3 regions of the Isoptericola sp. MSGPD8_1_ISO-PGPR-S23-394 genome follow, and region 1 is predicted to be linked to each of the others. Evidence: predicted binding sites of a transcription regulator. Region 1 holds the regulator's gene; each other region holds the start of a gene.
What was found. Region 1 encodes LexA, which represses DNA repair genes until DNA is damaged. Its sites were predicted from a motif close to TCGAACANNTGTTCGA; they were not measured.

Region 1 (10,495 bases):
CCGGCAGGAGGAGCGGGCACCTCGTCGAGCAGGATGCGGGTGCCCTTGTCGATCCCGCCGGGGGAGAACACACCCCCGGCGACCTCGACCTCGACCGCGCCACCCGCGAGGCGGACCTCGAGCGTGCGGCGCTCGGCGTCGGAGGCGGGCTCGGCCGTGAAGTAGTGGTCGCTCACACCGGCATCGTAGAGGGACACCGGAAAAGTCCTCGGCCGGGACGAATCCGCGTGGGATCCTTGTTCTACCGGCGTACCCCACCGAGAGGACCATCTTGACCTACATCCCGACCGATCCCGAGCGCACTTCCGCCGACCCCGTCGAGCCGAGCGAGTCCCGCGACGCCCAGTCGATCGCGAACGACGTCGTCGCCCGGGTGCTGGCACGGGCCGGGACGGCGCGGTCGGAGGGCACCACGGTCCACACCGCCCACGACGGCGACCAGCTCGACCTCGCCGAGCGCGCGGCGCTGCGCCGCGTCGCGGGTCTGTCGACCGAGCTCGACGACGTCACCGAGGTCGAGTACCGCCAGCTGCGTCTGGAGAAGGTCGTGCTGGTCGGCCTGTTCCCGGGGGGCGAGGCCGCCGCCCGGGAGGCCGACGTCTCGCTGCGCGAGCTCGCCGCGCTGGCCGAGACGGCTGGCTCGCAGGTGCTCGACGGCCTGCTCCAGAAGCGCGTCAAGCCGGACCCCGGGACCTTCCTCGGCTCCGGCAAGGCCGCCGAGCTTGCGGAGATCGTCGCGGCGTCCGGCGCTGACACCGTCGTGGTCGACACCGAGCTGGCCCCGTCCCAGCGCCGCGGGCTGGAGGACATCGTCAAGGTCAAGGTGGTCGACCGCACCGCCCTGATCCTCGACATCTTCGCCCAGCACGCCAAGTCGCGGGAGGGCAAGGCACAGGTCGAGCTCGCGCAGCTCGAGTACCTCCTGCCGCGCCTGCGCGGCTGGGGCGAGTCGATGTCCCGCCAGGCCGGTGGCCAGGTCGGTGGCGCGGGGGCCGGGATGGGCTCGCGCGGACCGGGTGAGACGAAGATCGAGCTCGACCGCCGCCGTATCCGCAACCGGATGGCCAAGCTGCGCCGCGAGATCGCGGCGATGGCACCGGCGCGCGAGACCAAGCGTCACGACCGCAAGCGGCACGCGATCCCGAATGTCGCGATCGCGGGGTACACGAACGCCGGCAAGTCGTCGCTCCTCAACGCGCTGACCGACGCGGGCGTCCTGGTGGAGAACGCACTGTTCGCCACGCTCGATCCCACCGTCCGTCGGTCGCGGACCGAGGACGGGCGCGTCTTCACCTACGCCGACACCGTCGGGTTCGTGCGCCACCTGCCGCACCAGCTCGTCGAGGCCTTCCGCTCGACGCTCGAGGAGGTCGGCGACGCCGCCCTCCTGCTGCACGTCGTGGACGCGTCCCACCCCGACCCCGAGGGGCAGATCGACGCGGTCCGTGAGGTGCTGAGCGAGATCCCCGGCATGGACGCCGTCCCGGAGGTCGTCGTGCTGAACAAGGCGGACGTGGCCGACCCGACCGTGGTCGGACGCGTGCAGCGGCGCGAGCGCCGCACCGCGGTCGTCTCGGCGCACTCCGGCGAGGGGATCGCCGAGCTGCGCGCCCTCATCGCGGACGCGCTGCCGCGCCCGGCGGTCGAGATCGACCTGGTGGTCCCGTACCACCGCGGCGACCTGGTCCACCGGGTCCACGAGAACGGCGAGCTCGTCGGCGAGGAGCACCTCGCCGACGGCACGCGGCTGCGCGGCCGTGTCGACGCCGCGCTGGCCGCGGAGCTGGAGGGCGTCGCGCTCTGAGAGGTGTGGACGAGGTCGGGGGCTCCGGCCTGCGCCCGTAGGATCGTCCGGTGAACTCGTCCGCCGCGTCCGCCGACCCTCCCGAGACCGTGCCCGAGGTCACCGAGCTGCTCGACCTCGCCGTCTCGTCGCTCGGCGGGTCGCGACGGGACGGGCAGGACCGGATGGCCCGGGCGGTGACCGAGGCGGTCGAGTCCGGCCGTCACCTCCTCGTGCAGGCCGGCACCGGCACGGGCAAGTCGCTCGGGTACCTGGTGCCCGCCGTCCGGCACGCCGTCGCGTCGGGGGAGCGGGTGGTGGTCTCCACGGCCACGCTCGCCCTCCAGCGCCAGGTGATCACCCGCGACCTGCCGCTGGTGGCCGAGGCCGTCGCGCCGCGGCTGCCGCGACCACCCCGTGTCGCCCTGCTCAAGGGCTGGCACAACTACCTGTGCCGTCACAAGGTCACCGGCGGCTACCCGGTGGACGGGGCGACGCTCTTCGACCTGCCGGCCGACCCCGGCCCGGGCGAGGGGTCCTCGGCCGAGCAGCACCCCACCGCGGCCGGCGGTGCCTCCGACGACGGCGCGCGGCTCGCCGACCACGTCCGCCGCCTGCACGCGTGGGCGCAGGAAACCACCACCGGCGACCGTGACGACCTCGTGCCGGGCGTGCCGGACCGGGCGTGGCGGCAGGTGTCCGTGACCTCGTTGGAGTGTCTGAACCAGCGCTGCCCGCTCATCGACGAGTGCTTCGGCGAGCAGGCCCGCAACACCGCCCGCGAGGCCGACGTCGTGGTGACGAACCACGCGATGCTCGGCATCGCGGCGTCCGGCAACCCGAACGTCCTGCCGGAGCACGGAGTGCTGGTGGTCGACGAGGCGCACGAGCTCGTCGACCGGATCACGGCGGCCGCCACGGTCGACCTGTCGGGCGGCAGCGTGGAGCACGCCGCCCGGCTGGTGCGTCGGCACGGAGGCATGCTGACCGACGACCTGGACGCAGCGGCGCAGGCGCTGGCCGGGCTGCTCGCCAGCGTCCCGGCGGAGCGATTCCCCCAGGGGCTCCCCGGCGAGCTGCGGACCGCGGTCGAAGCGGTCCGCGACGCCGCACGGTCGTTGCTCAGCGACCTCAAGCCGGAGAAGGGCGCCGAGCCCGATGCCGGTCTGAAGATGGCGCAGTCGGCGACCCAGCAGCTCTTCGAGGTCGCCGAACGCATGGCGGCCCAGGACACGGGCGACGACGTGCTGTGGTGCTCGCGGCCCCCGGCCGACGCGCCCTGGGGCGACGGCGTCGGGCGCCTGCACGCCGCCCCGCTCGCCGTGTCCGGGCTGATCAGCACCCAGCTCCTCGCGGAACGCACCGGGGTGCTGACGTCCGCGACGCTGGCCCTGGGCGGGACGTTCGACCCCGTGGCGCGGTCGCTGGGCATGGCGGCCTCCACGGGCGACGACGGTGCGTGGCGGGGCATGGACGCCGGCAGCCCGTTCGACTACCGCAAGCAGGGCATCTGCTACGTCGCCAAGCACCTGCCCGCCCCCGGTCGCGAGCCGACCACGGCGGCGCAGCTCGACGAGATCGCAGGTCTGATCGAGGCGGCCGGTGGGCGCACCCTCGGCCTGTTCTCCTCCCGTCGGGCCGCGAACGCCGCCGCGGAGGCGATGCGCGAGCGGTTGGACGTGCCGGTGCTCTGCCAGGGGGACGACCAGCTCCCCACGCTCGTGCAACGCTTCGCCGCCGAGCCGGAGACCTGCCTGTTCGGCACCCTCTCACTCTGGCAGGGTGTCGACGTCCCCGGCGACGCCTGCCGCCTCGTCATCATCGACCGGGTGCCCTTTCCCCGGCCGGACGACCCGGTGCGCTCGGCGCGGGCGCGGGCCGTCGAGGAGGCTGGCGGCAACGGCTTCATGCAGGTCGCCGCCACCCACGCCGCACTCCTGCTCGCGCAGGGTGCGGGACGCCTCATCCGGTCCGCGACGGACCGGGGCGTCGTGGCCGTGCTCGACCCGCGACTCGTCACCGCCCGCTACGGTTCGTTCCTCTCCCGGTCGATGCCCGACTTCTGGCGCACCACCGACGCCGACCTGGTGCGGTCCGCGCTGCGCCGGCTCCCCTCGCGCGAGGCAGGCGACAGCCCTAGCCTGGGCGCGTGACAGCACCTCGCAGCACGACCAAGCTCGCCGTCGTCGGTGCCGGGGCGGTGGGCGCCACGCTCGCGTTCACGGCGCTCGCGCGCGGCACCGCCCGGACCGTGGCTCTGATGGACGTGAACCGGGCCAAGGTCGAGGCCGAGGTGCTCGACCTGCAGCACGGCGGGATGTTCGTCCCGCAGGCGGAGGTGATCGGCTCCGACGACGTCGAGGTCTGCCGTGACGCCGACGTCGTGGTCGTCACGGCCGGGGCGAAGCAGCGGCCCGGCCAGTCCCGCCTGGACCTGGCGGAGGCGACCATCGCGCTGACCCGGTCGATCCTGCCGGGGCTGGTCGAGGTCGCCCCGGACGCGACGTACCTGCTCGTGACCAACCCCGTCGACGTGGTGACCTCGGCGGCGCAGCAGGTCTCCGGGCTCCCGCCGGAGCGGGTCTTCGGCTCCGGGACGGTCCTGGACTCGTCGCGGCTGCGCGCGGCGCTCGCGCAGCACTGCGGCGTGGCGACGGCGAACGTGCACGCCTACGTGGCCGGTGAGCACGGCGACTCCGAGATCGCGCTGTGGAGCTCGGCGCGGATCGCCGGGGTCCCGCTGCTGGAGTGGGAGCCGCTGCCGGGGCGCCCGCCCCTCGACGCCCGGGTGCGCCGGTCGATCGCCCGCGAGGTCGTCGAGTCCGCGTACCGAGTGATCGCCGGCAAGGGGGCCACCAACTACGCCGTCGGTCTGGCGGCCACGCGCATCGTGGAGGCCGTGCTCAACGACGAGCACCGCGTCATGCCCGTCTCGACACGGATCGACGGCTTCCACGGGATCGACGGCGTGTGCCTGTCGCTGCCCACCCTGGTCGACGCACGAGGGGCGACCACGGTCGTCGACACGCCGCTGTCCGACGAGGAGGTCGAGGGGCTGCGTGCGTCGGCCGCGAGCGTCCGTGCCGTGCAGCGGCGGTTCGGCCTCTGAGGGACGTCGACCTCGCCGCGGGTCCCGTCAGAGGCTGCGCAGCACGGCGACGACGCGGCCCAGCACCTGCGCCTCGTCCCCGACGATCGGGTCGTACGCCGGGTTCTGCGGCAGCAGCCAGGTGCGGCCGTCGGACTGCTTGAACGTCTTGACCGTCGCCTCGCCGTCGAGCATCGCGGCCACGATCTCACCCTGCTCCGCGACGTTCTGACGACGCACGACGACCCAGTCCCCGTCGCAGATCGCGGCGTCGATCATGGAGTCGCCGGCCACCTTCAGCAGGAACAGCTCGCCGTCGCCGACGAGCTGGCGCGGCAGCGGGAAGACGTCCTCGACGACCTGCTCGGCGAGGATCGGCCCGCCGGCCGCGATCCGGCCGACGAGCGGCACGTAGGAGGGCGCCGGCGTCCCGCCGTCGGTCCCGTCCACGGCCCGCAGGTCCGCCAGGACCGATGGGGTCGCGCTGGCCGACTCCGCCGCGGCCGTGCCGGGTTCCACGACCTCCATCGCGCGGGGTCGGTTCGGGTCGCGCCGCAGGTAGCCCTTGCGCTCGAGGGTGGTCAGCTGGTGCTTCACCGAGGACGGGCTCGCCAGCCCGACGGCCTCGCCGATCTCGCGCATGGTGGGCGGGTACCCGCGGGTCTCGACCGAGTCGCGGATGGTGTCCAGGACGCGGCGCTGGCGCGCGGTGAGCCGGTCCAGCCCGGGGGAGATCTCCGACACCGACGCGAGCTCGCCGCCGCGTGCACCGGTGCTGCCCTCACCGCTCGTCTCGCGTGTCGTCCTCATGCGTCTCTCCCGTCAGTACCGAACCCACCGCGCCGGACAAAAATCGGACAAACCTGCCGTCGATGGACCCAGCGTAGGTCAGATCGCCCCCGACATCAAACATTTGTTCGAGATTCTCTCGACGCGTGTCGGGGTGACGTGCTACCAATGGGTACAGGTGTTCGACGAACAGGTGTATGAAGCACAGGTGTTCGAAGCGGCCGACGGTCCGGGAGTGTCTCCGGCGGAGAGGGGTACGGCATGACAGCGCGCACAGCGGTTCCGGCAGTGTTCGACGAGGTGCGGGAGCTGGGCGACCTGCGGCTGACCGCGCGTGGCCGGCGCGTGCTCGTCGCGCTCGCGGTGCTCGTGCTGTCCGCCTGCCTGATGGCGTGGGGCGCAGCTGCGGTGGCGGACGCCCCGGGACGGGCCATGGAGGTGCAGCTGAGGACGGTCGCGCCGGGGGAGACGCTGTGGCAGTACGCCGAGTCCGTGGCAGAGCCCGGCGACGACCTGCGCGACGTCGTCGCGCAGCTGAAGGAGCTCAACGGCCTGCGCACCACGGCGTTGCAGGTCGGGCAGGTCGTGGTGCTTCCCGACGGTGGGGTCGGGCACGGTCGGACCTGATGTTGCACGGAGGTGGCACCGGCGCATACTTTCGTCGGGCCGCCGGGCACGGGCTCGGCCTCGACCGCAGGAGACTCCGGATGCACTGCCCGTTCTGCCGACACGCCGATTCCCGTGTCGTCGACTCGCGAACCGCCGACGACGGCTCGTCGATCCGGCGTCGCCGCCAGTGCCCCTCCTGCCAGCGACGGTTCACCACGATCGAGACGGCGAGCCTGTCGGTGGTGAAGCGCTCGGGCGTCACGGAACCGTTCAGCCGCGACAAGGTCGTGTCGGGCGTACGCAAGGCGTGCCAGGGGCGCCCGGTCAGTGCCGACGATCTCGCCCTGCTGGCGCAGCGGGTGGAGGAGACGCTGCGCGGGTCCGGCAGCGCGGAGATCGACGCCTACGAGATCGGGCTCGCCATCCTCGGCCCGCTGCGTGAGCTCGACGAGGTCGCGTACCTGCGGTTCGCCTCGGTCTACCAGGCGTTCGACTCGCTCGACGACTTCGACGCGGCCATCACCTCGCTGCGTGCCGAGCGCGCCGAACGAGAGGCGTCCTCCCGCTCGGACGGCGGCTCCGACGAGGGCTGACGGGGCGCTGACGGAGCGCTGACCGGGACGGGCGGGGTCGAGTCGTCGGTCTCCCGCGCGACGCTGCACGAATTCCCCTCGCCACGGAGCCCCGCGCGGGGCATGCTGGTCCCATGAGCGATGACAAGAGAGCGACCGCGCCGGGTGACGAGGCCAAGGCACGGTTCAAGGCGGCGCTTGAGAAGAAGAACGCCGCGCACCACCCGACCACGGAGTCCGGGCGGAACACCGGGTCGGTGCACGGCTCGGAGACCTCCGGACCTGTCCAGCCGATGTTCCGGCGGAAGTCCGGCTGACGCGAGCGACGTGACGTTCACGTCACGACGAAGGGCACGTCACGACGAAGGGCACGTCACGACGAAGGGGGCCGGCACCATCGTGGTGCCGGCCCCCTTCGTGGCGTCGTGATCGGCGTGCGCCGGTCAGCCGGCCGCCGGGCCGGGCGGGAACTCCGGGCGGTCGAAGGCGTCCCGGATCCGGAGCCGGACCGTGGTGTCCATCGCCATGAGCTTCTTGGACGCGCCGCGCTGGGTGACGTCCGAGATGTCCGTGACGACGTAGCCGAGGTCGCCGCGGGTAGCGAGCATCTGCGCCTCGATGTTGGCGCCATGGTCGGCGAAGACCTGGTTGACGGCGGCCAGGACGCCCGGGACGTTGCGGTGCAGCAGGGCGATGCGCCCGACGCCGGTGTGCTCCAGCTGCAGGTTGGGAAGGTTGACGGACAGCGTCGTCGACCCGGTCAGGAAGTAGTCGCGCAGCTTCTTCGCCACGAAGTAGCCGATCGACTCCTGGGCCTCCAGGGTCGATCCGCCGACGTGCGGGGTCAGCACGACGTTGTCGAGTCCGCGCAGCGGGGAGTCGAAGTGGTCGCCCCGCTTCTTCGGCTCGGCCGGGAAGACGTCGACGGCCGCCCCGGCGAGGTGGCCGGACAGGATGTGCTCGCGCAGCGACTCGAGGTCCACGACGAATCCGCGCGAAAGGTTGAGGAAGATGGCTCCGGGCTTCATCCGGGCGAACATGTCCCCGGTGAACATGCCGGCGTTGCCGGCACGGCCGTCGACGTGGATCGTCACGGCGTCGGCGACCTCGAGGAGCTCGTCCAGCGTCTCGACGCGGCGCGCGTTGCCCAGGGCCAGCTTCTCGGCGGCGTCGAAGAAGACGACCTTCATCCCCAGGTTCTCGGCGAGCACCGAGAGCTGCGAGCCGATGTTGCCGTAGCCGATGATGCCGAGCGTGCGGCCGCGCACCTCGTGGGAGCCGTCGGCGGTCTTGTCCCAGACGCCGTCGTGCAGCGCCTTGTCGCGCACCGTCAGGCGCCGGGTCAGGGCGATGATCTCCGCCACGGCGAGCTCGACGACGGAGCGGGTGTTGGAGAACGGTGCGTTGAACACCGCGACGCCGCGGGAGGCGGCCGCGTCGAGGTCGATCTGGTTCGTCCCGATGGAGAACGTGCCCACGGCCAGCAGGCCCGGGACGGACTCCAGGACGTGGCGGGTGACCTGGGTCTTGGAGCGGATGCCGAGGATCTGGAAGTCGGCGAGCGTCTCGATCAGCTCGGCCTCGTCGAGCGCGCCGGAGCGTGTCTCGACCTCGATCCCCGCATCACGGAGGATCTCGACGGCAGCAGGATGGACGTTCTCGAGGAGGAGGGCGCGCAGCACGGACCTATGGTGCGCCACCGCGCCCCGCCCCACAAACCCGTCTCACCCCTCGTGCACCAGACCGTCGGGCAGCTCGCGGGAGTGCACCACCACCAGGGCCTGCGTCGGCCGCGTCATGGCCACGTACAGGTCCCCCCACCGGCCGGGGCCGTCGGCGACGTCCGCCGGCTCGACGAGCACGACGGCGTCGTACTCCAGCCCCTTCGCCTCGCGCGGAGAAGTCACCACGACCTGGGCGTCCTCTGCGCGCTGCGCCTCGAGCCGCGAGGCCTCGGGCGGGCCGAGGGTGTCGGCGAGCGAGCCGCGCACCTGCTCGCGCAGCTTCGCGACGTCGTCCCCGGCGGCGATGATCGCCACGCGCCCGGAGCCGTCCGGGGCGACGTGCTCCTGGGCGAGGTCGGCCGCCCAGGTGGCCGCGCGGCCGAGGGGGTCGTCGGTGCGTTCGAGCCGCAGCGCGCCGGGGACGTCCCGCGCCGCCGTGAGCGGCGAGACGGGCAGGCCTGCCGCCGTGGCGACCCGTTGGGCGGCGTCCGCCACCGCCGCGGGCGTCCGGTAGCTGACCGTCAGCTCGCTGAGGCGCCAGCCGTCGCGCAGGACCGGGTCGAGGGCGTCGGGCCAGCACCCGGCGCCGGCCGCGGACGACGTCTGGGCGACGTCGCCGACGATGGTCAGGGAGCGGGTCGGCACGCGCCGCACGATCGCGTGCCACGCCATCGGGCTCAGCTCCTGCGCCTCGTCGACGACGACGTGCCCGTAGGTCCAGGAGCGGTCCGCCGCGGCTCGTTCGGCGGTCGTCAGCACCGGCCCGCTCGGCGCGAACCGGTCGGCGAGCGTCTGCGCGTCGACGAGCCCCCCGCCCGCGCCCGTGGACTCGAGCACCGACCGGGCGTACTCGACCTCGGCGGCACGCTGCGCCTCCGCGGCGCGGTGCTCCGCACGGGCCACGGAGTCGTCGACCCCGAGCAGCTCGGCCGCCTCGTCGAGGATCGGGACGTCGGACTCCGTCCACGCGGCGTCGGGCGAGCGCCGCAGGAGCCGCCGCTCGGCGGCGCTCAGCTCCGGCGCCGCCTCGGCGAGCCGGTGGGGCTTGGCCCACAGGTCGGCGACGAGCTTCTCGGGCGAGAGGGGGAACCAGGCGAGGTTCACGGCGACCCGCACGTCGCGCTCGCCGCGCAGGTCCCCCTGGAGCACCGCGACGTCGTGCTCGGACAGCTCGGAGTCGGTGCGCTCGCGGTACTGGTCGACCAGGCGTGCGAGGATCTCGCGCACGAACGTCGCCCGTGCCTCGTTGTGCGGCTTGTGCGTGCGCCGGGCCCGGGAGATCGCCTCGCGCACGTCCCGCCGCCGGATCGTCAGGTCGACGCCGTCGACCCGGACGGGGACGTCCTGGGCCGGCACCCGTTCGCGAGCCCGCACGGCACGCCGGACCGCCGTGCGCCACAGCAGCCGCCCCTTGATCTCGGCCACCGGGCCGTCGTCGACTCCGTCCGCGCGCACCCCCGGCAGCAGCTCGCCGACGGTCGTGGAGACGACGCCGGTCTCCCCGAGGGAGGGCAGGACCTGGTCGATGTAGCGCAGGAACGCGCGGCTGGGGCCGACGAGGAGCACCCCCGACCGTTCGAGGACCCGGCGGTGGGCGTAGAGCAGGTAGGCCGCACGGTGCAGCGCGACGGCGGTCTTGCCGGTGCCCGGCCCGCCCTGGACGACCAGGGCGCCGCCGAGGTCGTCACGCACGATCCGGTCCTGCTCGCCCTGGATGGTCGCGACGATGTCGGCCATCCGGCCGGTGCGCCGGGTGGCCAGGGAGGCGAGCAGGGCCCCCTCGCCGGAGAGGGAAGAGGCGTCGAGCCCGTCGGTCACGGCATCGAGGTCGAGCACCTCGTCCTCGACGCCGGTGACGGTCCGTGCCGAGGTGACCACGTGCCGCCGACGGCGCACACCGTCCGGGTGCATCGCCGTCGCCCGGTAGAAC
Region 2 (10,495 bases), 270 kb from region 1:
CCTCCGTCTCGGCGAAGATCTTGCGGACCCGGTCCCACACGCCGGTGTAGGTGGCCGGGTTGGACCGCGGCGTGCGTCCGATCGGCCCCTGGTCGACGTGCACGACCTTGTCCAGCTGCTCCGTGCCGGTCACGCGGGTGTGCCGGCCGGGTACCTGGCGTGCCCCGTTGAGCTCGTTGGCCAGCACCGTGTGCAGGATCGAGTTGACCAGCGTGGACTTGCCCGACCCCGAGACGCCCGTGACCGCGGTGAGGACCCCGAGGGGGAAGGAGACGTCGATGTCGCGCAGGTTGTTCTCCCGGGCGCCCACGATCGTCACCTGACGCTCCGGGTCGACGCCCCGGCGTGCCGTCGGCAGCGCGATGCTCCGCCTCCCGGCCAGGTAGGCGCCGGTCATCGACCCCTCGGCCTCGAGCAGCCCGGCGAGGTCGCCGGAGTGCACGACGGCGCCCCCGTGCTCGCCCGCACCCGGTCCCACGTCGACGATCCAGTCGGCCGCGCGCACCGTGTCCTCGTCGTGCTCGACGACGATCAGGGTGTTGCCCAGGTCGCGCAGGCGCGTGAGCGTCTCGATGAGCCGCCGGTTGTCGCGCTGGTGCAGCCCGATGCTGGGTTCGTCCAGCACGTACAGCACGCCGACCAGACCCGAACCGATCTGGGTCGCGAGCCGGATGCGCTGCGCCTCACCGCCGGAGAGCGTGCCCGCCGCCCGCTCCAGCGTGAGGTAGTGCAGCCCGACGTCCAGCAGGAAGCCCAGCCGCGCATGGATCTCCTTGAGCACCTCACCGGCGATCGCCGTCTCGCGCTTGCCCAGCTCGAGGGCGTCGAGGTACTCCTTCGCGTCGCCGATCGGCAGTCGGCAGACGTCCCAGATCGACTTCGAGCCGACCTTGACCGCGAGGACCTCCGGCTTGAGGCGCGCGCCCTGACACTGCGGGCACGGGACCTCTCGCATATAGGCCTCGTAGCGTTCCTTGGACCAGTCGGACTCCGTCTCGGCGTGCCGGCGCTCGATGAACGTCACCGCTCCCTCGAACCCGGTCGAGTACTGGCGCTCCCGGCCCCACCGGTTGCGGTACTTCACGTGCACCTGGTGGTTGCGCCCGTGCAGGATCGCCTCCCTGGCGCGCTGCGGCAGCGCGCGCCAGGGCACGTCCATCGAGAACTTCATCTCCTCGGCCAGCGCACCCAGGACCCGCTCGAAGTACTCCGACGAGGTCTGCGACCACGGCGCGACGGCGCCCTCGCGCAGCGTGCGCTCCGTGTCCGGCACGACGAGCTCGGGATCCACCTCGAGCCGGAAGCCGATGCCCGTGCACTCCGGGCAGGCGCCGTAGGGCGCGTTGAACGAGAACGTGCGGGGCTCGATCTCGTCGAGGCTCAGCGGGTGGTCGTTGGGGCACGACCGCTTCTCGGAGTACTTCAGCAGCCGCGGGGCGTCGTCCCCGGTCTCGCCGGTCTGGCCGCCGGCGTCGACCAGGTCGATCATCACCAGACCACCGGCCAGGCCGAGCGCGGTCTCGACGGAGTCGGTCAGGCGGCGCTGCACACCCTCTCGCGCGACGAGCCGGTCCACCACGACCTCGATGTCGTGCTTGACCTTCTTCTCCAGCGCCGGCGGGCTGCTGAGCTGGACGGTCTCGCCGTCGACGCGCGCCCGCGAGAACCCCTGCGCCTGCAGCTCGGCGAAGAGGTCGAGGTACTCCCCCTTGCGCCCCCGCACCACGGGTGCCAGCACCTGGTAGCGCGTGCCCTCGGGCAGGTCGAGGATCTTGTCCACGATCTGCTGCGGCGTCTGCGCCTGGACCGGCTCGTCGCAGACCGGGCAGTGCTGCGTCCCGGCGCGCGAGAACAGCAGTCGCAGGTAGTCGTAGACCTCGGTGATCGTCCCGACCGTGGACCGGGGGTTGCGGTTGGTCGACTTCTGGTCGATCGAGACGGCCGGGCTCAGCCCCTCGATGAAGTCGACGTCCGGCTTGTCCATCTGCCCGAGGAACTGGCGCGCGTACGCGGACAGGGACTCGACGTAGCGCCGCTGGCCCTCGGCGAAGATCGTGTCGAACGCCAACGACGACTTCCCGGACCCGCTCAAGCCCGTGAACACGATGAGCGCGTCCCGCGGCAGGTCCAGGTCGACGTTGCGGAGGTTGTGCTCGCGGGCACCGGAGACGACGAGGCGATTGCTCACCGCAGCATCGTACGGCCCACCACCGACACTCGTACAGGTGTTCCATGTCACGGTGCTGCGGGCTGCCTGCGGACACCTCCGCCGGACGCCGCGCGGAGATGCTTTGATGACGCCATGAGTGTCTACGCCGTCACCTACGTCTACACCGCCGACAGCACCGCGGCCCGTGACCGTGCGCGCCCCGCGCACCGCGATCACCTGCAGGCGCTGTGCGCCGACGGCGCGGTCCTGGTCTCCGGGCCGCTGCCCGCCACCGACGGCGAGCCGGACGGTGCTCTCATCGTCGTGAGCGCACCCTCGGCCGCGGAGGCGACCGCGCTGCTCGACACCGATCCGTTCCGGCGCGAGGGACTCGTCGCCGAGATGTCCGTCCGGGAATGGGCGCCGGTCATCGGCGGCTTCGCGGGGTGATCCCCGTGGCCCGGGCACCCGCCCGGGCCACGGGGCCCCTCGTGCTCAGGGTCGGGCGACGGAGCGCGCCGCGTAGTGGTCCGAGGACGCGCGCTGCCACATCAGCACCACCGTCGTGGCCACGAGCGCCAGCTGGAGGACGCCCAGCACCGCCGTGCCCGCCACGTCGGCCTGGGCGAGCCCGGAGAGGAAGTTCAGCGCGTACAGCCCGGCGAGCACCGTGCCGACGACACGCGCCCACGACCTGCCCTGGCCGTTCTTGACGGCCATCCACGACCAGAGACCGGCAGAGATCACTCCGCCGGCGACGATGCCCGCCACGATCACGCCCTCCATCATGGACAGGAACTCCGGCGTGGCCAGCTCCGGCATCCCCTGGGCGGCGAACTCCTGTGCCACCAGCGCGTTCACGGTGTCGACCATGAAGAAGGCGACGACGGCGCCGAGCAGGCTCAGCACCGCGCCGACCCACATCAGCGAGACGGCGAGGCGCAGCGGCCGCGGCGGCCCGTCCGGTGCGAGATGCTCGGACCAGGGGGTCGGCGACGGGGCTGCGGATCCGTCCGCGGGCAAGTACCGGCCGTACTCCGGCAGGTGCCCGCCGTCGGCCGGCGGAGGTCCGTCCGCACCATCGAGGGGCGGCTGGGGCGGGTGCGAGCTCTTGGACACGGCGAATCTCCTCAGGTCGACGACGACGGCCCAGTATGTCGCACCTGCTCAGCGCAGGTCGCGACCGGAGTCCTCGGGCGACGTCGCCGAGGCCCCCTCGACCAGGACCTGCGCAGGGACCACCGGGTTCCGGCGGGTCTTGATCAGGCTCGCCACCGTCGCGACGGCGAGAGAGCCGAGGATCACGAGCAGCGAGAGCCAGATCGGCACCTCGGGCACCCACTCGATCGGCTCCCCACCGTGGACGAAGGGCAGCGTGTTGCCGTGCATGGCTTCCATGATCAGCTTCACCCCGATGAAGCCCAGGATCACCGAGAGCGCGACGGGCAGGTAGACGAGCCGCTCCAGGAGCCCTCCGAGCAGGAAGTAGAGCTGACGCAACCCCATGAGGGCGAAGACGTTCGTGGTGAAGACGATGAACGGGTCCTTCGTCAGGCCGAAGATGGCCGGGATCGAGTCCAGGGCGAACAGCAGGTCGGTCGTGCCGATCGCGACGAACACCACGAGCATCGGGGTCCACAGACGCCTGCCGTCGACGACCGTGCGGACCTTGGCGCCGTCGTAGGCGTCCGCGACCGGCAGGACCCGGCGCAGGAGACGGATCGCGACGTTCTCCTTGTACTCCTCGTCCCCGTCGCCGGCGAGCAGCTTGACGGCCGTGTACAGCAGGAACGCGCCGAAGAGGTAGAAGACGGCCAGGAACTGCTCGATCAGCGCGGCGCCCGCCAGGATGAAGCCCGCTCTGAGCACGAGCGCGACGATGATGCCCACCATCAGCACCTTCTGCTGGTGCTCCCTCGGCACCGCGAACCGGGACATGATGATGACGAAGATGAACAGGTTGTCGATGCTGAGCGAGTACTCGGTCAGCCAGCCGGCGTAGAACTCGCCTGCCGGTGCGGCGCCTCCGACGGCAAGCACGACGACGCCGAAGACGACCGCCAGGCTCACGTACACCGCGACCCAGATGCCGCTCTCCTTCATCGACGGCACGTGCGGCCGTCGACCGACGATCGCCAGGTCCGCGACCAGGATCAGCGCGATCGCTCCGAGCGCCACCACCTCGAACAGCACGGGCAGCTCGTGGGTCATCCGTCGCCCTTCTCGGCCGGGAGGCCGACGCGCTGGTCGCGGCGGGTCTTCAGGAGGGACGCGACGGTGGTGACGGCGAGCACCACCACGATGAACGCCAGCGAGTAGCTCGTGGGGATCTCGGGGATCGCCTCGACGTGCTGGCCGCCGTTGACGAACGGCAGCTCGTTGGTGTGCAGGGCGTGGATGATCAGCTTCACACCGATGAACCCGAGGATCGCGGCCAGCCCGTAGTTGAGGAACACCAGCCGGTCGAGCAGGCCGTCGACGAGGAAGTAGAGCTGGCGCAGGCCGAGCAGCGAGAAGGCGTTGGCCGCGAAGACCAGGAACGTCTCCTGTGTCAGCCCGAAGATCGCCGGGATCGAGTCGACGGCAAAGAGCAGGTCCGCGCTGCCGATCGCGACCATCACGATGAGCATCGGTGTGATGTAGCGCTTGCCGTCGATCCGGACGGTCATCCGGTGGTCCACGTAGTCGTCGGTGGTCCGGAACACCCGCCGGGTCAGCCGGAGCACCGCGTTCTCGGTGAACTCCTCGTCGTGATCGGTCCCGGCGCGGGCCTGGGCGATCGCGGTCCACACGAGGAACGCGCCGAACACGTAGAAGATCCAGGCGAAGTTCGCGATCAGGGCCGCGCCGGCCAGGATGAAGATCGTCCGCAGCACGAGCGCGATCGTGATGCCGATGAGCAGCACGCGCTGCTGGTGCTCCCGGGGAACGCGGAAGCTCGTCATGATCAGGACGAACACGAAGAGGTTGTCGACGCTGAGCGACTTCTCCGTGATGTAGCCGGCGAAGTACTCGCCGCCGTACTGGCTGCCCCAGCCGGCGAAGACGAGCCCTCCGAAGGCGACCGCCACCGCCACGTAGGCGAGCGACCACCAGGCCGACTCCTTGAGCGTCGGCGCGTGCGGCGTGCGCACGTGCCCGACGTAGTCGACGGCCAGCATCGCCAGGATCGCGGCGACGGTGGCGACCCATACCCATCCAGGGACGTCCATGACAGATCCTTCCGGTACGCAGAACGAGGCACCGGAGGTCTCTCTCACCCAGGGACGTCCCGGGTGGGTGAGACCGGACCGGCACCGACGCCGGTCGTACTGACGACCTCACCGCTTGGGAGATACTCCCCTCCAACGAGCGCCCAGCATACGACACGAGGAAGGCCCGGACGCCGACACGGGAGCCGCCCACGGACGGTCCGATGTGCGTGGCCGTGAGGCCGGGGCGCGGGCACACCCCCGACCTCTCCTCGTCAGCCCGTGGCCGCCCTCATCTGGCGCAGCTCCTTCTTGAGCCCGCCGATCTCGTCGCGCAGGCGTGCCGCCACCTCGAACTGCAGCTCGGCGGCGGCGGCGTGCATCTGGTCGCTGAGCTCCTGGATGAGCTCGGCGAGCTCCTCGGCCGCCAGGCCCGCCAGCCGGTTGCCCGACGTCGAGGCCTCCTTCGGCGACCCGGGCACAGGGGCCTTCCCGCGGGAATCGCCGGCAGCCTTGCGATATCCCCCCGCCAACAGCTCCGCGGTGTCGATGTCCTCGCGCGCCAGCATGTCGGTGACGTCGGCGATCCGCTTGCGCAACGGCTGCGGGTCGATGCCCCGCTCGGCGTTGTACGCCTGCTGCTTCTCGCGCCGGCGGTTCGTCTCGTCGAGCGCGAACTGCATCGCCGGGGTCACCTTGTCGGCATACATGTGCACCTGACCGGTGACGTTCCTGGCCGCGCGCCCGATGGTCTGGATCAGCGAGCGCTCCGACCGCAGGAAGCCCTCCTTGTCGGCGTCGAGGATGGCCACGAGCGAGACCTCTGGCAGGTCGAGCCCCTCACGCAGCAGGTTGATGCCGACGAGCACGTCGTACTCCCCCATGCGCAGCTCGCGCAGCAACTCGACCCGTCGCAGGGTGTCGACCTCGGAGTGCAGGTAACGCACCCGCACGTCCTTGCCCAGGAGGTAGTCGGTGAGGTCCTCGGCCATCTTCTTGGTCAGGGTGGTGACCAGCACCCGCTCGTTGCGGTCGACACGGTCACGGATCTCGCCGAGCAGGTCGTCGATCTGGCCCGTGGTGGGCTCGACCACCACCTCGGGGTCGACCAACCCGGTGGGCCGGATGATCTGCTCCACCACGCCGTCGGACATCGAGAGCTCGTAGTCGCCGGGGGTGGCGGACAGGTACACCGTCTGGCCGATCCGCTCGACGAACTCCTCCCACCGCAACGGCCGGTTGTCCATCGCGCTCGGCAGCCGGAACCCGTGGTCGACGAGGGCACGCTTGCGCGACATGTCGCCCTCGAACATCGCGCCGATCTGCGGGACCGTCACGTGGGACTCGTCGATGACGAGCAGGAAGTCCTCGGGGAAGTAGTCGAGCAGGGTGTTCGGTGGCGTGCCGCCCTCACGGCCGTCGATGTGCCGTGAGTAGTTCTCGATGCCGTTGCAGGTCCCGATCGAGCGCATCATCTCGATGTCGTAGGTGGTGCGCATGCGCAGCCGCTGGGCCTCAAGCAGCTTGTTCTGCTTCTCCAGGTCCGCCAGACGAGCCTCGAGCTCGGCCTCGATGGTGCCGATCGCCCGCTCCATCCGCTCGGGGCCCGCCACGTAGTGGGTCGCGGGGAACAGGTAGACGCTCTGCTCGTTGCGGATCACGTCCCCCGTCAGCGGGTGCAACGTCTGGATCGTCTCGATCTCGTCGCCGAACAGCTCGATGCGGACCGCGAGCTCCTCGTACACGGGGATGATCTCCACGGTGTCGCCCCGCACCCGGAACGTGCCCCGGGTGAACGCCATGTCGTTGCGCGAGTACTGCATCTGCACGAACCTGCGCAGCATCTCGTCGCGGTCGACCACGTCGCCGACCTCCAGCCGCACCATCCGGTCGACGTACTCCTGCGGCGTGCCCAGGCCGTAGATGCACGACACGGACGCCACGACGACGGTGTCGCGCCGCGTCAGGAGGTTCGACGTCGCGGAGTGCCTCAGCCGCTCCACCTCGTCGTTGATCGACGAGTCCTTCTCGATATAGGTGTCCGTCTGCGCGATGTACGCCTCGGGCTGGTAGTAGTCGTAGTAGGAGACGAAGTACTCGACGGCGTTGTTCGGCAGCAGCTCGCGGAACTCCGTGGCGAGCTGCGCCGCGAGCGTCTTGTTCGGCGCCATGATGAGGGTCGGACGCTGCAGCTTCTCGATGAGCCAGGCCGTCGTCGCGCTCTTGCCGGTGCCCGTGGCACCCAGCAGGACGACGTCCTTCTCCCCCGCCCGGACACGCTCGGCGAGCGCACCGATCGCCGCGGGCTGGTCGCCGCTGGGCTCGAAATCGGAGATCACCTCGAAGGGAGCAACGGTGCGCTGCAGGTCGGTCACGGGTCGCATACCCCCACGGTAGGCCGGGCCACTGACACCCGCCGCGTCGCGGGCACCGGTCAGTGCTCGGCGCCGGCCGCCAGGACGAGGTCGTCGATCCGTCCGGCGCGGTGGTCCGCGGCCGTGCGGACCACCGCCGCGAGCGCCCGCGCCGACTCGGCCGCCGGGAGGACGTCTTCGGCGGGGACGTGCACGAACCCCGCCCGCGCGTCCGACGCGGCCAGTGCGTGAGCCAGGGCGTAGAACGTGGCGTTGCAGACGTAGGTGCCGGCCGTGTTGCTCACGGCGGCCGGGACCCCGGTCGCGCGCACGGACGCCAGGGCGGCCTTGACGGGCAGCGAGCTCAGGTAGGCGACCGGTCCGCCGTCGACCACCGGCTCGTCGACCGGGGACCGGCCCGCGTTGTCCGGGATCCGGGCGTCGGCCACGTTGACCGCGACCCGTTCGAGCCGCAGAGTGTCGCTACCCGCCGCGAGCCCCACGCACACCACGACCTGGGGCGCGTGCTCGCCGAGCAGCTCCCGCAGACGTGCGGGTGCGCCCTCGAAGGTGACCGGCAGGCGGGCGGCGACCAGCTCTTCGGGGTGGCCCGCGGCCGACCACCGGTCCTCGAGGCACCGGACGGCCTCCCAGGACTCGTTGACCGCCGCGCCGTCGAAGGGCTCGAACCCCGTGACGAGGACCTTCACGCCCGCTCGTCCTCCTCGGCGTCCAGCTCCTGCGCGACCTCCTCGGCCACCCGGGCCCACAGCTCGTCCACCTGCGCCCTCAGCGCGGCCTCCGCACCGGTGCCGTCCAGGACGACGTCGGCCACGGCCAGCCGCGCCTCGTCGTCCGCCTGCGCCTCCACGCGCGCCCTGGCCTCCGCCTCGGTCATCGACCGGCCGGTCACCAGGCGTTCGACGCGCTGCGCCGCCGGCGCGTCGACGACGGCCAGCAGGTGGTAGCGACCGCTCTGGCCGGTCTCGACGAGCAGCGGGACGTCGTGCACGACGACGGCCCTCGGGTCGGCGGTCCCCGCCGCGGCCTCCTTCTCGGCCGCCAACCGGCGGACCTCCGGGTGCACGATGTCCTCGAGCCGGGCCCGCGCGCCGGGGTCGCCGAACACCACCCGTCCGAGCGCGGGCCGGTCCAGCGAACCGTCGCCCGCCAGCACCTGGTCGCCGAACTCCTCGACGACCTCCGCGAGCCCCACCGAACCGGGTGCGACCGCCTCGCGCGCCAGGACGTCGTGGTCGACGACCACCGCGCCCAGCTCGTCGAGGCGACGGGAGACGACGGACTTGCCTGCGGCGATACCACCGGTGAGGCCGATGCGGAACATGGGGTACATCCTGCCCTCGCCGTAGGCTTCACGCCATGAGCATGGGCGGACGAGCACCCGGCGGGCGGCCCGGGGGCGGGATGGGCGGGCCGATGCGGTCCTACCTGCAGGACGCGTCGGTACGACGCCGTCGGCTGCCGCGCGAGACCCTGCGCCGCATCCTCGCCTTCGCCCGGCCCTACCGGGGCCGGCTGATCCTCTTCGTCGCCCTCCTCCTGGTGAGCGCTGCGGCCGGCGCGGCGGTCCCGCTGCTGTTCCGGCGCCTCATCGACGTCGGCATCGGCGACGGGCAGCGCGACGTCGTGCTGGTCATGGCGGCCGCGGCGGTCGGTCTCGCCCTGCTGACGGCAGTGCTGTCGCTCGCCGAGCGGTGGGTCTCCGCGGTGGTCGGCGAGGAGCTAATCGTCGACCTGCGCACCAGTGTGTACGACCACGTGCAGCGGATGCCCCTGGCCTTCTTCTCCCGGGCGCGGACCGGGGCGCTCGTGCAGCGGCTCAACGGGGACGTCCTCGGAGCGCAGCAGGCCTTCACCTCGACCCTGCAGACGGTCGTCTCCAACGGCCTGACGGTCGTCTTCACTCTCGCGGCGATGTTCGTCATGTCGTGGAGCCTGACGCTGCTGGCGCTGCTGCTCCTGCCGGCCTTCGTCCTCCCGGCGCGCTGGTTCGGCCGACGGATCGCCGCCCTGGCGCACCGCGGCTACGAGCTCGACGCCGACGCCGGGCAGCTCATGAACGAGCGGTTCAACGTCGCCGGGGCGCATCTCGCCAAGGTGTTCGGCGACCCCGAGCGCGAGGCCGCCCGATACGCGGAGCAGGCCCGGGCGCTGCGCGATGTCGGCGTCGCCAGGGCCCTGTACTCGACCTGGTTCCGGATCGGGCTGACGACCCTCGCGTCCGTCGCCATCGCCGTCGTCTACGGCGTCGGGGGTCTCCAGGCGATCGCGGGCCAGCTCACCGTCGGCACGATCGTGGCGCTGACGGCGTACCTCGGGCGGCTCTACGGCCCCCTGACCGCGATGTCCAACGTCCAGATCGACGTCATGACCGCGCTCGTCAGCTTCGAGCGGGTCCTCGAGGTGCTCGACCTCGAACCGACCGTGGCCGAGAAGGAAGACGCCCGTGACCTCCGGGTGGCGGTCAGAGCGCACGGGGCGGGCATCGAGCTGGACGACGTGACCTTCCGCTACCCGCGGGCCGACGAGATCTCGCTCGCCTCGCTGGAGTCCGTCGCGGCGGTCCGCAAGGACCCTGTCGGCGCGACCCTGCACGACGTGTCCTTCGCCGTCCCCGCCGGCTCGATGGTCGCGCTCGTCGGGCCGTCCGGGGCCGGCAAGACGACGCTCTCCCAGCTCGTGGTCCGCCTGTACGACCCGACCTCCGGTGCCGTCCGGATCGCCGGCCAGGACCTGCGCGACGTCACCGCCGCGTCGTTGCGTGCGACGGTGGGGGTCGT
Region 3 (10,495 bases), 1.4 Mb from region 1:
CCACCGCCCCTTCACCGTGCGCGACGACGCCACCTCCTTCGAGGCTCACGCCCGCGCGGCCGAGCGCCTCCCCGAGGTCGGCGAGCGCACCGGGCCGGTGGGGCAGCTCGACCCTGAGGTCCTGCCGCGGCCTGTTCACGGCGTCACCACCCTCGTCTCGACGAGCACCGGGACGGACAAGGAGCCCGCGACGTAGCACTCCCGGTGCGCCTGCTCGGCGAGCTGGAGTACCCGAGCGGGGGAGACGTCGGCGCCGACCTTGACCGTCGGGTGCAGCCGGACCTCGCCGAGGCGCACGGGCCGCGCGGTCAGGTCGAGTTGGCTCGTCGCGTCGTCGTGGTACACCAGCACCTCGACGCTCGCCCGTGCCGCCGCGCCGAGGAAGGACAACATCTGGCAGGAGGACGCCGCCATGACGACGAGCTGCTCCGGGTTGAGGCGTTCCGGGTTCCCGCGAAAAGCGGGGTCGGCGCTCAGGGGGGACCGCCCCCGTCGTCGGCTACCGGCCCACCCGGCACGCCCAGCACCTCGCCCGTGCACGATTCTGCTACGACCATCTGGCCGGGCGCCTCGGCATCGCGCTCGCGGACGCCTGGACCGGGAGCGGGTGGCTGGCCGTCACCCTCCGACGCCGGCGCCGACGGGCTGCAGGCCACCGGCGTCGACGTCCACGGCGCGATCAGGGCCCGCCGGCCCACGACCCGCGCCTGCCTCGACTGGACCGAACGACGACCGCACCTCGCCGGGGCACTGGGTGCCGCCGTCGGGCGGCGATTCCTCGAGGCGCGCTGGGTGGTGCGGCACCGCTCGGGTCGTGGCCTCGACCTCACCGAGAGCGGGACGGCGATCCTCCAGGAGGCGTGGGGCGTCCGGCTCGCAGAGCCCGCCTGACCTGCTGGCGCGTCACCCGCCGGCGCAGCACGGACGCCGCACGAGCGCATCGACTCGCCGCGATCATGCTGCCTCTCGGTGCGCGATACGGACCGGCCGTCGCGGATCGTCGAGCGCGTCGACGCGAGGTTCGAGCGGGTGGCCGCCGGGCTCGCGGGTGGCGGCGATCGGGGTGCCGTGCCGGTCGCGGAACTCCCAGCGGCCACGGTGCCAACGCATCGTGACTCCCTGACCGTCGACCCGGTCGTGATGGTGCCAGCACAGCAGCGCCCCGTTGTCGACGCTGGTGCTCCCGCCGTCCGCCCAGTGGGTGACGGCGTGGTGGATCTCGGAACGACTCGGCGGTTCCTCGCAGCCCGGCCAGGTGCAGTGCCGGTCTCGGGTGATCACGGCCCGGCGCAGCTGCCCGGTGACAGTTCGGCGACTTCGGCCGACGTCCAGGACCTGGCTGTCCGGTCCGAAGACGATCCGGGACACCTCGCTGTCGCACGCGAGCCGACGCAGAAGCGACGACGGCAGCGGGCCGCGCCCGTCCGCGAACGTCGGCAGGCCGTCGCCACCGTGGCCGTCGACTCCCTGAAGGCCGGAGCCGTAGCGCGGGGCGTCGCCCGACGCGGCGAGCGCCGCCCGCAGCTCCGTCAGGCCGACAGTGACGTTCAGGTGGGGACGGACGGACGCGCCGGTGCCCACGGCGGCGTTGTCCAGGGCGATCCGGGCCAGATCGGCGATGCCCTGGGCCCGCCGCTGGGTGGAGGTCCGGGTCTCGGCAGCGGCGGGCGCCCCGACGACGCTGTCGAGCGCCGTCCGCAACACCTGGCCGTTCTCCTCGGTGAGAAACCCGGCCACGTGGTAGCCGTCCCAGGTGGGCGAGACCTCGAAGAACTCCTTCTCGCGGGCGCGGGCATACCCGCGCTCGTCGGACTCCGGGTCGGCGACGTGCGCGAACCGGCGCACCAGGCGGCGAAAGGGCCCGACCGGGTACCGGCCGGCGAGCGCGAGCAGGAACTCCTCGCCGGTGGGTGGCGCTGAGGTGTCCGCAGGCGTGGCCGACGCGGCGGCCTCCTCCGCGCCATCGGCCGCCACTGGGGCCGCCAGGGCGTCACGGCGGGCCTGCGAGGTCGGGGCGATGTCCACCATCGCTCGCACGTGGTCCGCCCCGACCGTTCCTTCCGCGGCCGCGAGGGCGGTGGCCGGCAGGGCGTCGCGGAGGGTCTTCGCCGTGCGCACCTCGCGGCGCGCGGTGGCGAGCGTGACGTCCTGCGTCCGGGACAACCAGTGGGCGAACGACCGGGACCCGTCGATCGCCCACGTCCTGGCGTCGTCGAGCTCCGTGAGCAGTCGGAGGCGGACCGCGTCGAGGCGTTCCTCGATCGTCCGGAGCCTTGCGGTCACCTCCGTCAGAGTGCCGACGTCCTCGCCGGCCGAGGGGCCCTGGGCCGCGAGGGAGTCGACGGCGGATTCGAACTCGGCGAGCAGGCCGAGCGTGTCGCGCCGAGTCGTCATCGTCCCTCCTCGTGGCCGTCTCGTGGGCTCCTTTTGCCCCTTGCGGGCACCTCCGATGCTATCGAACATACGTTCGTCTCACTAGGTCAGGAGGAATTTCCGCCCCTTCTGTGGACGGTCCCGAGCGTCCACAGGTCTGCCGTAGCCTCGGTGTCCGCCGACGAGCCACGGCGACCGACTCGGTGCCGCTCGCGCTCGCCCAGGAGCGGCGACCCCGGATCAGCGCCGGGTCAGTCGCACCACGGGGATTTGCCGGTCCGTCTTGCGCTCGTAACCGGCGAACTGCTTCGCGGAGGCCTTGATGCGCTCCCACGCGACGGCGCGGTCCTCGCCCTGCAGCTCGGAGGCGGTGACCGGGATCGTCTCGCCGCCGAGCTCGATGGTGACCTCGTCGGGGTGGGCGGCGACGTTGCGGTACCAGCCCGGGTTCGTCGCGTCCCCGCCGGCGGACGCCACGACCAGCCAGCCGGCGCCGTCGCGGAACCAGGCCAGCGGCGTGGAGCGGGGCTCGCCGCTCGTGCGGCCCACGGCGGTGAGCACGAGCAGGTTCATCCCCAGCGTGCTTCCGGACGCACGCCGGGCGCGCCAGGCGGCGAGCCTGTTCGTCAGCCTCATGAGGGGACCGCTGGGCATCCCTGCGCCGTACGTGCCCTGCGGGTGGGTGAAGGACATCGGCTCTCCTGGTCGTCGGTGACGGCGTGCTCCGTCGAGGTTACGCGGAGCAGCCTGGCGTCACTGCAGCGCGAAGCCGCCGTCCGTGGTGAGCCGCTGACCCACCACCCACGACCCCGCCGGGCTCACCAGCCACCCGATGAGGCGGGCCGGGTCGGTCGGCTCGCCCCAACGCCCGAACGGTGTTGCCGCCCGCAGCTCCTCCAGCTCCGCCAACGGGCGGTCCGTCGTCCCGGGGTCGAGGTAGCCGGTGTTCACCGGGCCAGGGTTCACGGTGTTGAGGACGGTGCCGAGCTCGAGCAGCTCGGCCGCCACCGTGGCGGTCACCCCGGCCAGCGCCGCCTTCGACGTCGCGTAGGCGACCTCGCCACGCATCGGGCCGCCCTCCTGGCCCGACGTCATCCACACGACCTTCGGCGCGGTGGCCGGGTCCGACGGCGCGGCGCGGCCCAGCCGTTCGCCGGGACGCGTCGTCGTGCCCGGCGCGGCGGCGACCTGCTGCTGCGCGAAGCGACGGGTCAGGAGCAGCGTGGACCGGGTGTTCGTCTCCCAGAAGGCATCCAAGGTGGCGGCGGACATGTCGAGGATCGAGCCGTCGCCGCCGCTGCGCGCGTGGTTGCACACCAGCACGTCGACCGACCCGGTGAGCGCCCGGGCGGTGTCGAACAGCTCGTCCACCTGGGCGGGGTCGCGCAGGTCGGCGCTCGCGGACCCGGAGACGGCGTCGCCCCGCAGCGCGGCACGGACGCCGGAGTGCACGGCGGCGAGATCGTCGGCACCCCACGGCTGATCGGCGTCGTGCGGGGCGTAGTGGTGCGTGAAGACGCTCGCCCCGAGCCCGGCGAGCTCGCGGGCGACGGCGTAGCCGATGCCCTTCCGGCGGGAGACTCCGGTGACGAGCGCCGTGCGGCCGGCGAGGGAGGTGTCGTGGTGCGTCATGCCGGCGACGGTAGCGACGAGGGTCGGCCCGAGGCCCGCTGATTTCGGCCGGGCCGCAGGCCGTCACCCACGCTCCGGCGGTCGCGCGCTGCCGGGTCCGCGCCCCTCACCCGCCGACCAGGGCCTCGCCCAGCGGCGTGCGCACGTGCACGACGCGGGCACCTTCCCGGCGGGAGTCGACGAGCCGGGCCGCCGCCAGTCGGGAGAGGTGGTGGGACGCCGTCGAGACGGCGAGCTCCTGCGCGACCGCGACCTCGCTGGTCGACAGCGGTGCACGCAGGGCGAGGAGCACCCCGGCCCGACCGGCACCGAGCAGGCCGGCGAGCGCCCGTGTCGTGTCGGCCGCGGCGTCGGCCCATCGCTCCGAGACTCCCAGCGCCGGGTAGAACAGAGTCGGCTGGGCCGGCGGTTCGGTCACGACGGCGCAGCGCGGCGCCATGACGGACGGCGTCAGGACGAGTCCGCTGCCCGCGCAGTCGAGCACCTCGCCGTGCTGCCGGAGCCGGACGTGCACGGCGTGCGAGCCCCAGGTCACCGCGTCGTTCAGCGTGTCGACCATCGCCGCGAGGCCGTGCGTCGTCGTCCGGCGCGAGCGCACGCCGATGTCGGCTCGCAGGAGCCGCTCGAGCTGTGGCCAGTACGGGGCGAGGACGGCGTCCCACACCTGCTGCCAGGCATCGGCGACGGCGGACCGGGTGCGCGGGAGGTCGTCGGCCAGCGCGCGCAGCAGCCGCTGCTCGGTGCCGCTGGTGCGAGCGACACGCTTGTGCAGGTCCACGCGCATCGGTTCGAGCGCGGTCTCGCGCAGCCGCTCGACCTCCTCCGCGGGCCCGAGGTCCCAGCCGGGCGTGGACGTGAGGAAGTCCGGCATGTAGCCGTCCGGACCGACGAGGAGCCGGAGCAGCTCGACAGCGCGTGCCGGGACGCGCTGTCGCGCCTGCCGCAGCCAGCCCCACTGCAGCGGGTGGTACTGCGGACGGCCGAGTACCCGCACGGCGTGCGCGAGCTCGTGGCCCGGCGAGATGCCGAACCGGATCGCGGAGAGGTCGTCCGGCGTGAGCCGGAACTCGACCACGTTTCGATGCACGTCGAAACTCTAGGCGTCGGCCGGGGCGCGCACGAGGCTGGGTCCACCTCGACCGCACGGGTCGAGCGCACCCGACGGAGGAGTCATGGCCACGGTCGTCAGCGCGGAGTCCCTCCGCATCCCGGGTTCGAGGACGTTGCGCTTCGAGGGGCGCGACCACGGGTCGGGGGTCTCGTTCTACCTCGTCACGAACGAGCCGGGCCAGGGACCCGGACTGCACCGCCACCCGTACACCGAGACGTGGACAGTGCTCGAGGGCGAGGCCACGATCACCATCGGCGACGAGACGGTCGTCGCCCGGGCGGGCGACACCGCCGTCGTGCAGCCTGGTGTCTGGCACGGCTTCACCAGCACGGGCACCGGCACGCTGCGCATGATCTGCGTCCACGCGTCCGCCACGATGATCCAGGAGAACCGCTGATGTCCTTCCAGGCCTACCTCGACGCCGTCGAGACGAAGACCGGGCTGACCCCGCGCCAGCTCGTCGATGCCGCCGCCGAGCAGGGGTTCGGTCACGGCAGCAAGGCGACGCCCGTGGTGACGTGGCTCAAGGAGACCTACGGTCTCGGCCACGGGCACGCGATGGCGATGGTCCACGTGATCACCAAGGGTGACCGCATCGGCAGCAGGCACGTCGGCTCCGACGGTGCCCATCGGGACGCGAGCGACCGGCTGTGGCTCGACGGGAAGGACACCCGGCCCGACGACCGGTGACACAGGGATCACCCCGCCACCGCGCCTACGGGTCGGGGAACGACCCGCTGCCGAACAGGATCCGGCGCGCAGCAGCCCGCCCGGGTGGCGTGCGCAGCAGGGCGACCCCGGCCGTCGCGACGGCGGGCGTGCGCACCATCGACAACCCGCGGCGCATCGTGAGCCGGCCGCGGAACCGGGCACGCAGCGCCGCGCCGTCGTACCGGCGCAGCGCGTCACGCCGTCCCGTCCGCAGGGCGTTGTCCAGCACGTCGACGGCGTGCTCGGACAGCCGCAGGCAAGGGTCCAGCCCGCCCGCGGTCAGGGGGGAGACGGCGCCGGCGGCGTCGCCGACGAGGAGCCCGTGCGGGCTCGCGATCCGGCGCAGCAGCCCGCCGACGGGGATCGGACCGCCCCGGCGCTCGACCTCGTCGGCCGCACCACCGGCGCCTGCCGCCGTGCCGCCGTCGAGCCGCGCTCCGCCGTCGTCGCGTGCTCCGTCGTCGCGCGCGACGCCGACGAGACCAGGAGCCGACACCGCGAACTCGCGCAACGCCTGGCGCATCCCGCGCGGGTACCGGTCGGCGTAGCCGGCGACGCCCACATGGACGTGCTCGCCGTCGTCGAGCACCCAGGCGAGGTATCCGGGCGCCAGGCGAGGGTCGACGACGCAGTGGAACGCGGGTACGACGTCGCGGCGGGGCGCGGGGTAGACCTCCTCGGCGCCGACGAGGAGCTCGGTGTTGCGGTCGAGGTCGAGCTCGCGGGCGACGGCCGACCGGGCGCCGTCGGCCCCGACGACGAACCGCGCGCGGACCCGGGCCGGGCCGTCCGGGCCGTGCAGCACGTGGTGCCCGCCGTGTCGTCCGGCGTACCGGGCGCCGAGCAGGAGGCGCACCCCGGCCGCGGCCGCCGCACGCGCCTGCGTCACGTACAGCGGCGCCATGTCGCCCACGCGGTACTCGTCGCGGGCGCTGTCGAGCACGACGGGACGGCGGTGCGAGGGCGGGTAGAGCACCATGCGCCGGATCGCGGGGCCGAGGTGCTCGGGCGGCAGGTCGAAGTCCTCCAGCGTGCGGCGCACGAAGATCCCGGTGGTGCGCACGGTCCCGTCCAGGCGGGTGCGGCGCTCGGCGAGCACGACGTCGTGACCGCGCCGGGCGAGCTGGGTGGCGGTGTGCAGACCGGCGAGCCCGGCGCCGACGACGAGCACGTCCGTTGCGGGCAGGCGTCCGGTGAGCACGGCTCAGGCCTCCGTCTCGCCGTCGGACGGGTCGTCGAGGGGCGGGTCGTCGTCGACCCACTCGAGGAGGTCCCCGGGCTGGCACTCCAGGACGCGGCACATCGCCTCCAGCGTCGAGAAGCGCACGGCCTTGGCGCGGCCGTTCTTCAGCACGGCCACGTTGGCGGGCGTGAGACCGACGCGCTCGGCGAACTCGCCGACGCTCATCTTGCGGCGGGCGAGCTCCACGTCGAGCCGGACGACGATCGGCATCAGATCACCTCGTCCATGTCGCTGCGCAGCGCCGTCGCCTGCCCGAGCAGGGCACGCAGCACCACCATGAGGAGCCCGACGGCGGCGCCCACCAGGAGCACGACGAGCAGCAGGGCGGCGATGCCGGAGAGGCCCTCCGCGGCCGCGACCAGCACGCACGCGACGAGGACGAGCGTCCAGGCGACGGCGACGGCCCCGAGGATGACGTCGACCCACACCCGGGACCGCTCGGAGAAGATCTGGTCGTCGCGGACCATGGTCAGCAGCCTCCACGCGCACACGAGCACCACCTGCACGCAGCCGAGGACGACGACGGCGAGGGCGAGCAGGGGCCAGCGCAGCGGGTCGAGGTCGGGGTTCTGCTCGGCCATCCGGCGGAAGACCGCCGGCAGCACGGCGACCTGTGCGCCGACCAGCGTCACGAAGACCGCGGCGAGCAGGGCGCGCAGGGGGACGACGAGGCGAGATGTCCGGGACATGGAGCGAGACTCGCGCGACGTCTATCGAAAGTCAATAGGAAAGCACCGTTTTTCGATGTCTTCACGCGGGCGACACCGGACCTGTGCGCCAGCCGCGGGGGAGCGGTGCCCAGCGGCTACTGTTCCCGGATGGAGCGCAGATTCCGGCAGGTGGACGTCTTCGGCCAGGACCCGTGCACGGGCAACCCCGTGGCGGTGGTGCTCGACGCCGAGGGGCTCGACGACGAGACGCTGCGACGGTTCTCGGTGTGGACCAACCTGTCCGAGTGCACGTTCGTGCTGCCGCCGACGGAGGCCGGGGCGGACTACCGGGTGCGCATCTTCAGCCTGAGCACCGAGCTGCCGTTCGCGGGACATCCCACCCTGGGCACCGCGCGGGCGTGGCTGGACGCCGGCGGCACCCCGGCCACGCCCGGCGTCGTCGTGCAGCAGTGCGGGACGGGGCTGGTCCCCGTGCGCATCGACGGAGACCGCCTCGCCTTCGCGGCACCGCCGCGGCTGCGCTCCGGCCCGGTCGACCCCGCGCTGCTCAAGACGCTCGTGGAGATCCTCGGGGTCCGGCGCGAGCAGGTGCTGGACGCCGAGTGGCTCGACAACGGGCCCGGCTGGGTGGGCCTGCTGCTCGACGGTGCGGGCACCGTCCTCGACCTGCGCCCCGACGCCTCTGCGCACCCGGGCAGGTGGGACATCGGCGTGATCGGCGCCCACGACCCGGGTGCCGAGACGGCGTTCGAGCTGCGAGCGTTTTTCACCGACGGCGACGAACCGTTGCGCGAGGACCCCGTGACGGGCAGCCTGAACGCGGCAGCGGCCCAGTGGCTCGTCGCGACCGGCCGCGCCCAGGTGCCCTACGTCGCCGCGCAGGGCACCGCCATGGGTCGACGGGGCAGCGTCCACCTCGACAGCGCGGACGGCAGCCTGTGGGTGGGAGGCCGGACCGAGGTGGTCCTGTCCGGCACGGCCGGGCTGCCGGCCTGAGCCTGAGCCTGAGCAGCGGCTTGCCACCCGCACCCCGCGGTGGGCAGCCGCGCCGGTTCACAGCACCGTCGCGAGCTGTTCCAGCGCGGCGAGCGGGTCGGGACCGGCGGGCATGAGCACGTTCGAGGTGACCCCCGCCGCCCTCAGGTCGTCGATCCGTGTGCGGACCTGGGCGGGCGTCCCGGCGAGCGCGAGCTGCTGTACCCACTCCGCGGGCAGCCGCTCGGCGAACTCCTCTCGCGTGGCGCAGTCGGCACGCAATGCCGCGAACTCCGCCGCGAACGGCAGCGGCGCCAGGTGCGGTGCCCAGTCCGGTTCCCCGATCCACTCGAGACCCGGCCGCGCCGTGTCGATGGCGACGTCCGGGTCCGGGTCGACAGCAGCGAGGTTGTAGGCGACGACTCGGTGCGCGTCCTGGGCCGAGATCTGCTCGCGCGCCGCGACCACGTACTCGGGCGTGACCGGCTCGGCCAGCACGGTGCCGTCCGCCACCTGCCCCGATACCGCGAGCGACCGCGGCCCACGGACGCCGAGCAGGAGCGGCGGCGAGGTCTCGGGCAGCGACGACGGTTCCAGCCGCACGTCCTCGAGGCGGGCCCCCGCGACGGTGTCGTTCAAGGTGTCGCCGCCGAGGAGTGCACGCACCCCTTGCGTGTACTCGCTCAGGAACGTCAGCGGCCGTTCCGGCCAGCAACCGGCCTGCCGCATCCAGCCCGGCATGCCGTGCCCGATCCCGACGGCGACCCTCCCAGGGAAGAGCTGGCCGAGCGTCGCGATCTCCATCGCTGCGAAGGCGACGTTGCGGGACGCCGCGGGCAGGATCCCGAGGCCGACACCGATGCTCTCGGTACCGGCCAGGACGGCCCCGGCCTGTGAGAAGCCGCCGCGGAAACCGAGGTCCTCGACGACCCACAGCTCGTCGAACCCGAGGCGCTCGGCCTTCCGGGCATAGCCCAGCACCTGGTGCGCGGGCAGGTCACGCGGCAGCATCACGCCGGTGCTCGATGGCGAAGTCATGGAGCATGACTACCAGAGCGCTCGCCGACGAGCGCGATCGACGCGTCAGAACTCCTCGTAGACCGCCGGGTCCTGGTCGTTGTTGCGCCCGTCGGCCCGCGCGAGCGAGGCGATGGCGTCCATGTCGGCGTCGCTGAGCGCGAGGTCCACTGCGTCCAGGTTCTGGCGCTGCCGCTCGGGCGCGGTCGCCTTCGGCAGCGGCAGGACGCCGAGCCGCGCGTGCCACGCCAGGATCACCTCGGGGACGCTGAGGCCGCGGGCGTCGGCGACGCCCGCCAGCACCGGGTCCTGCAGCATCTCGTTGGCCCGGCCGATCGGGCTCCACGCCTCGGTGGCGATGCCGAGGGAGGCGTCGTAGGCGCGCTGCTCCTCCTGCGGGAAGTAGGGGTGCAGCTCGACCTGGTTCACCGCGGGGACGACGCCCGTGGCCTCCACCAGCCGGTCGATGTGCTCGGGCAGGAAGTTCGACACGCCGATCGCGCGGACCAGGCCGCGCTCGCGGGCCTCGATCAGCGCCTCCCACGCCCCGACGTACCGGCCCTGGGAGGGGTTCGGCCAGTGGACCAGGTACAGGTCCAGATGTTCCAGCCCGGTGCGGTAGACGCTCTCCTCGACCGCTTCGAGCGCGGCGTCGTGCGCATGGTGCCGACCCGGCAGCTTGGAGGTCACGATCACCTCGTCGCGGGGCACACCGCTGCCCCGCACCGCGGTGCCCACCGCCCCCTCGTTCTCGTAGTTGAA

Region 2: the regulator LexA is predicted to act here: its motif matches at 2,218-2,233, upstream of uvrA (excinuclease ABC subunit UvrA).
Region 3: the regulator LexA is predicted to act here: its motif matches at 2,456-2,471, upstream of AC3RJ8_RS17040 (HNH endonuclease signature motif containing protein).

The regions. Positions count from the first base shown of each region.
Region 1 is NZ_CM176517.1:2,288,426-2,298,920, reverse strand. It holds gene AC3RJ8_RS10550 (class I SAM-dependent methyltransferase) at 1-176, opposite strand, end outside; gene hflX (GTPase HflX) at 272-1,804, shown strand; gene AC3RJ8_RS10540 (ATP-dependent DNA helicase) at 1,855-3,936, shown strand; gene AC3RJ8_RS10535 (L-lactate dehydrogenase) at 3,933-4,892, shown strand; gene lexA (transcriptional repressor LexA) at 4,920-5,681, opposite strand; gene AC3RJ8_RS10525 (LysM peptidoglycan-binding domain-containing protein) at 5,922-6,287, shown strand; gene nrdR (transcriptional regulator NrdR) at 6,368-6,862, shown strand; gene AC3RJ8_RS10515 (DUF5302 domain-containing protein) at 6,976-7,158, shown strand; gene serA (phosphoglycerate dehydrogenase) at 7,285-8,523, opposite strand; gene AC3RJ8_RS10505 (HelD family protein) at 8,566-10,495, opposite strand, start outside.
Region 2 is NZ_CM176517.1:2,016,483-2,026,977, forward strand. It holds gene uvrA (excinuclease ABC subunit UvrA) at 1-2,188, opposite strand, end outside; gene AC3RJ8_RS09205 (YciI family protein) at 2,303-2,599, shown strand; gene AC3RJ8_RS09210 (hypothetical protein) at 2,645-3,268, opposite strand; gene AC3RJ8_RS09215 (TerC family protein) at 3,317-4,360, opposite strand; gene AC3RJ8_RS09220 (TerC family protein) at 4,357-5,361, opposite strand; gene uvrB (excinuclease ABC subunit UvrB) at 5,616-7,724, opposite strand; gene AC3RJ8_RS09230 (pyroglutamyl-peptidase I) at 7,775-8,404, opposite strand; gene coaE (dephospho-CoA kinase) at 8,401-9,039, opposite strand; gene AC3RJ8_RS09240 (ABC transporter ATP-binding protein) at 9,075-10,495, shown strand, end outside.
Region 3 is NZ_CM176517.1:3,692,943-3,703,437, reverse strand. It holds gene AC3RJ8_RS17055 (hypothetical protein) at 1-139, opposite strand, end outside; gene AC3RJ8_RS17050 (OsmC family protein) at 136-414, opposite strand; gene AC3RJ8_RS17045 (hypothetical protein) at 535-891, shown strand; gene AC3RJ8_RS17040 (HNH endonuclease signature motif containing protein) at 955-2,394, opposite strand; gene AC3RJ8_RS17035 (nitroreductase/quinone reductase family protein) at 2,614-3,066, opposite strand; gene AC3RJ8_RS17030 (SDR family oxidoreductase) at 3,127-4,005, opposite strand; gene AC3RJ8_RS17025 (ArsR/SmtB family transcription factor) at 4,112-5,092, opposite strand; gene AC3RJ8_RS17020 (cupin domain-containing protein) at 5,178-5,513, shown strand; gene AC3RJ8_RS17015 (DUF4287 domain-containing protein) at 5,513-5,806, shown strand; gene AC3RJ8_RS17010 (NAD(P)/FAD-dependent oxidoreductase) at 5,832-7,028, opposite strand; gene AC3RJ8_RS17005 (helix-turn-helix domain-containing protein) at 7,032-7,280, opposite strand; gene AC3RJ8_RS17000 (DUF2975 domain-containing protein) at 7,280-7,759, opposite strand; gene AC3RJ8_RS16995 (PhzF family phenazine biosynthesis protein) at 7,889-8,737, shown strand; gene AC3RJ8_RS16990 (LLM class flavin-dependent oxidoreductase) at 8,795-9,754, opposite strand; gene AC3RJ8_RS16985 (aldo/keto reductase) at 9,800-10,495, opposite strand, start outside.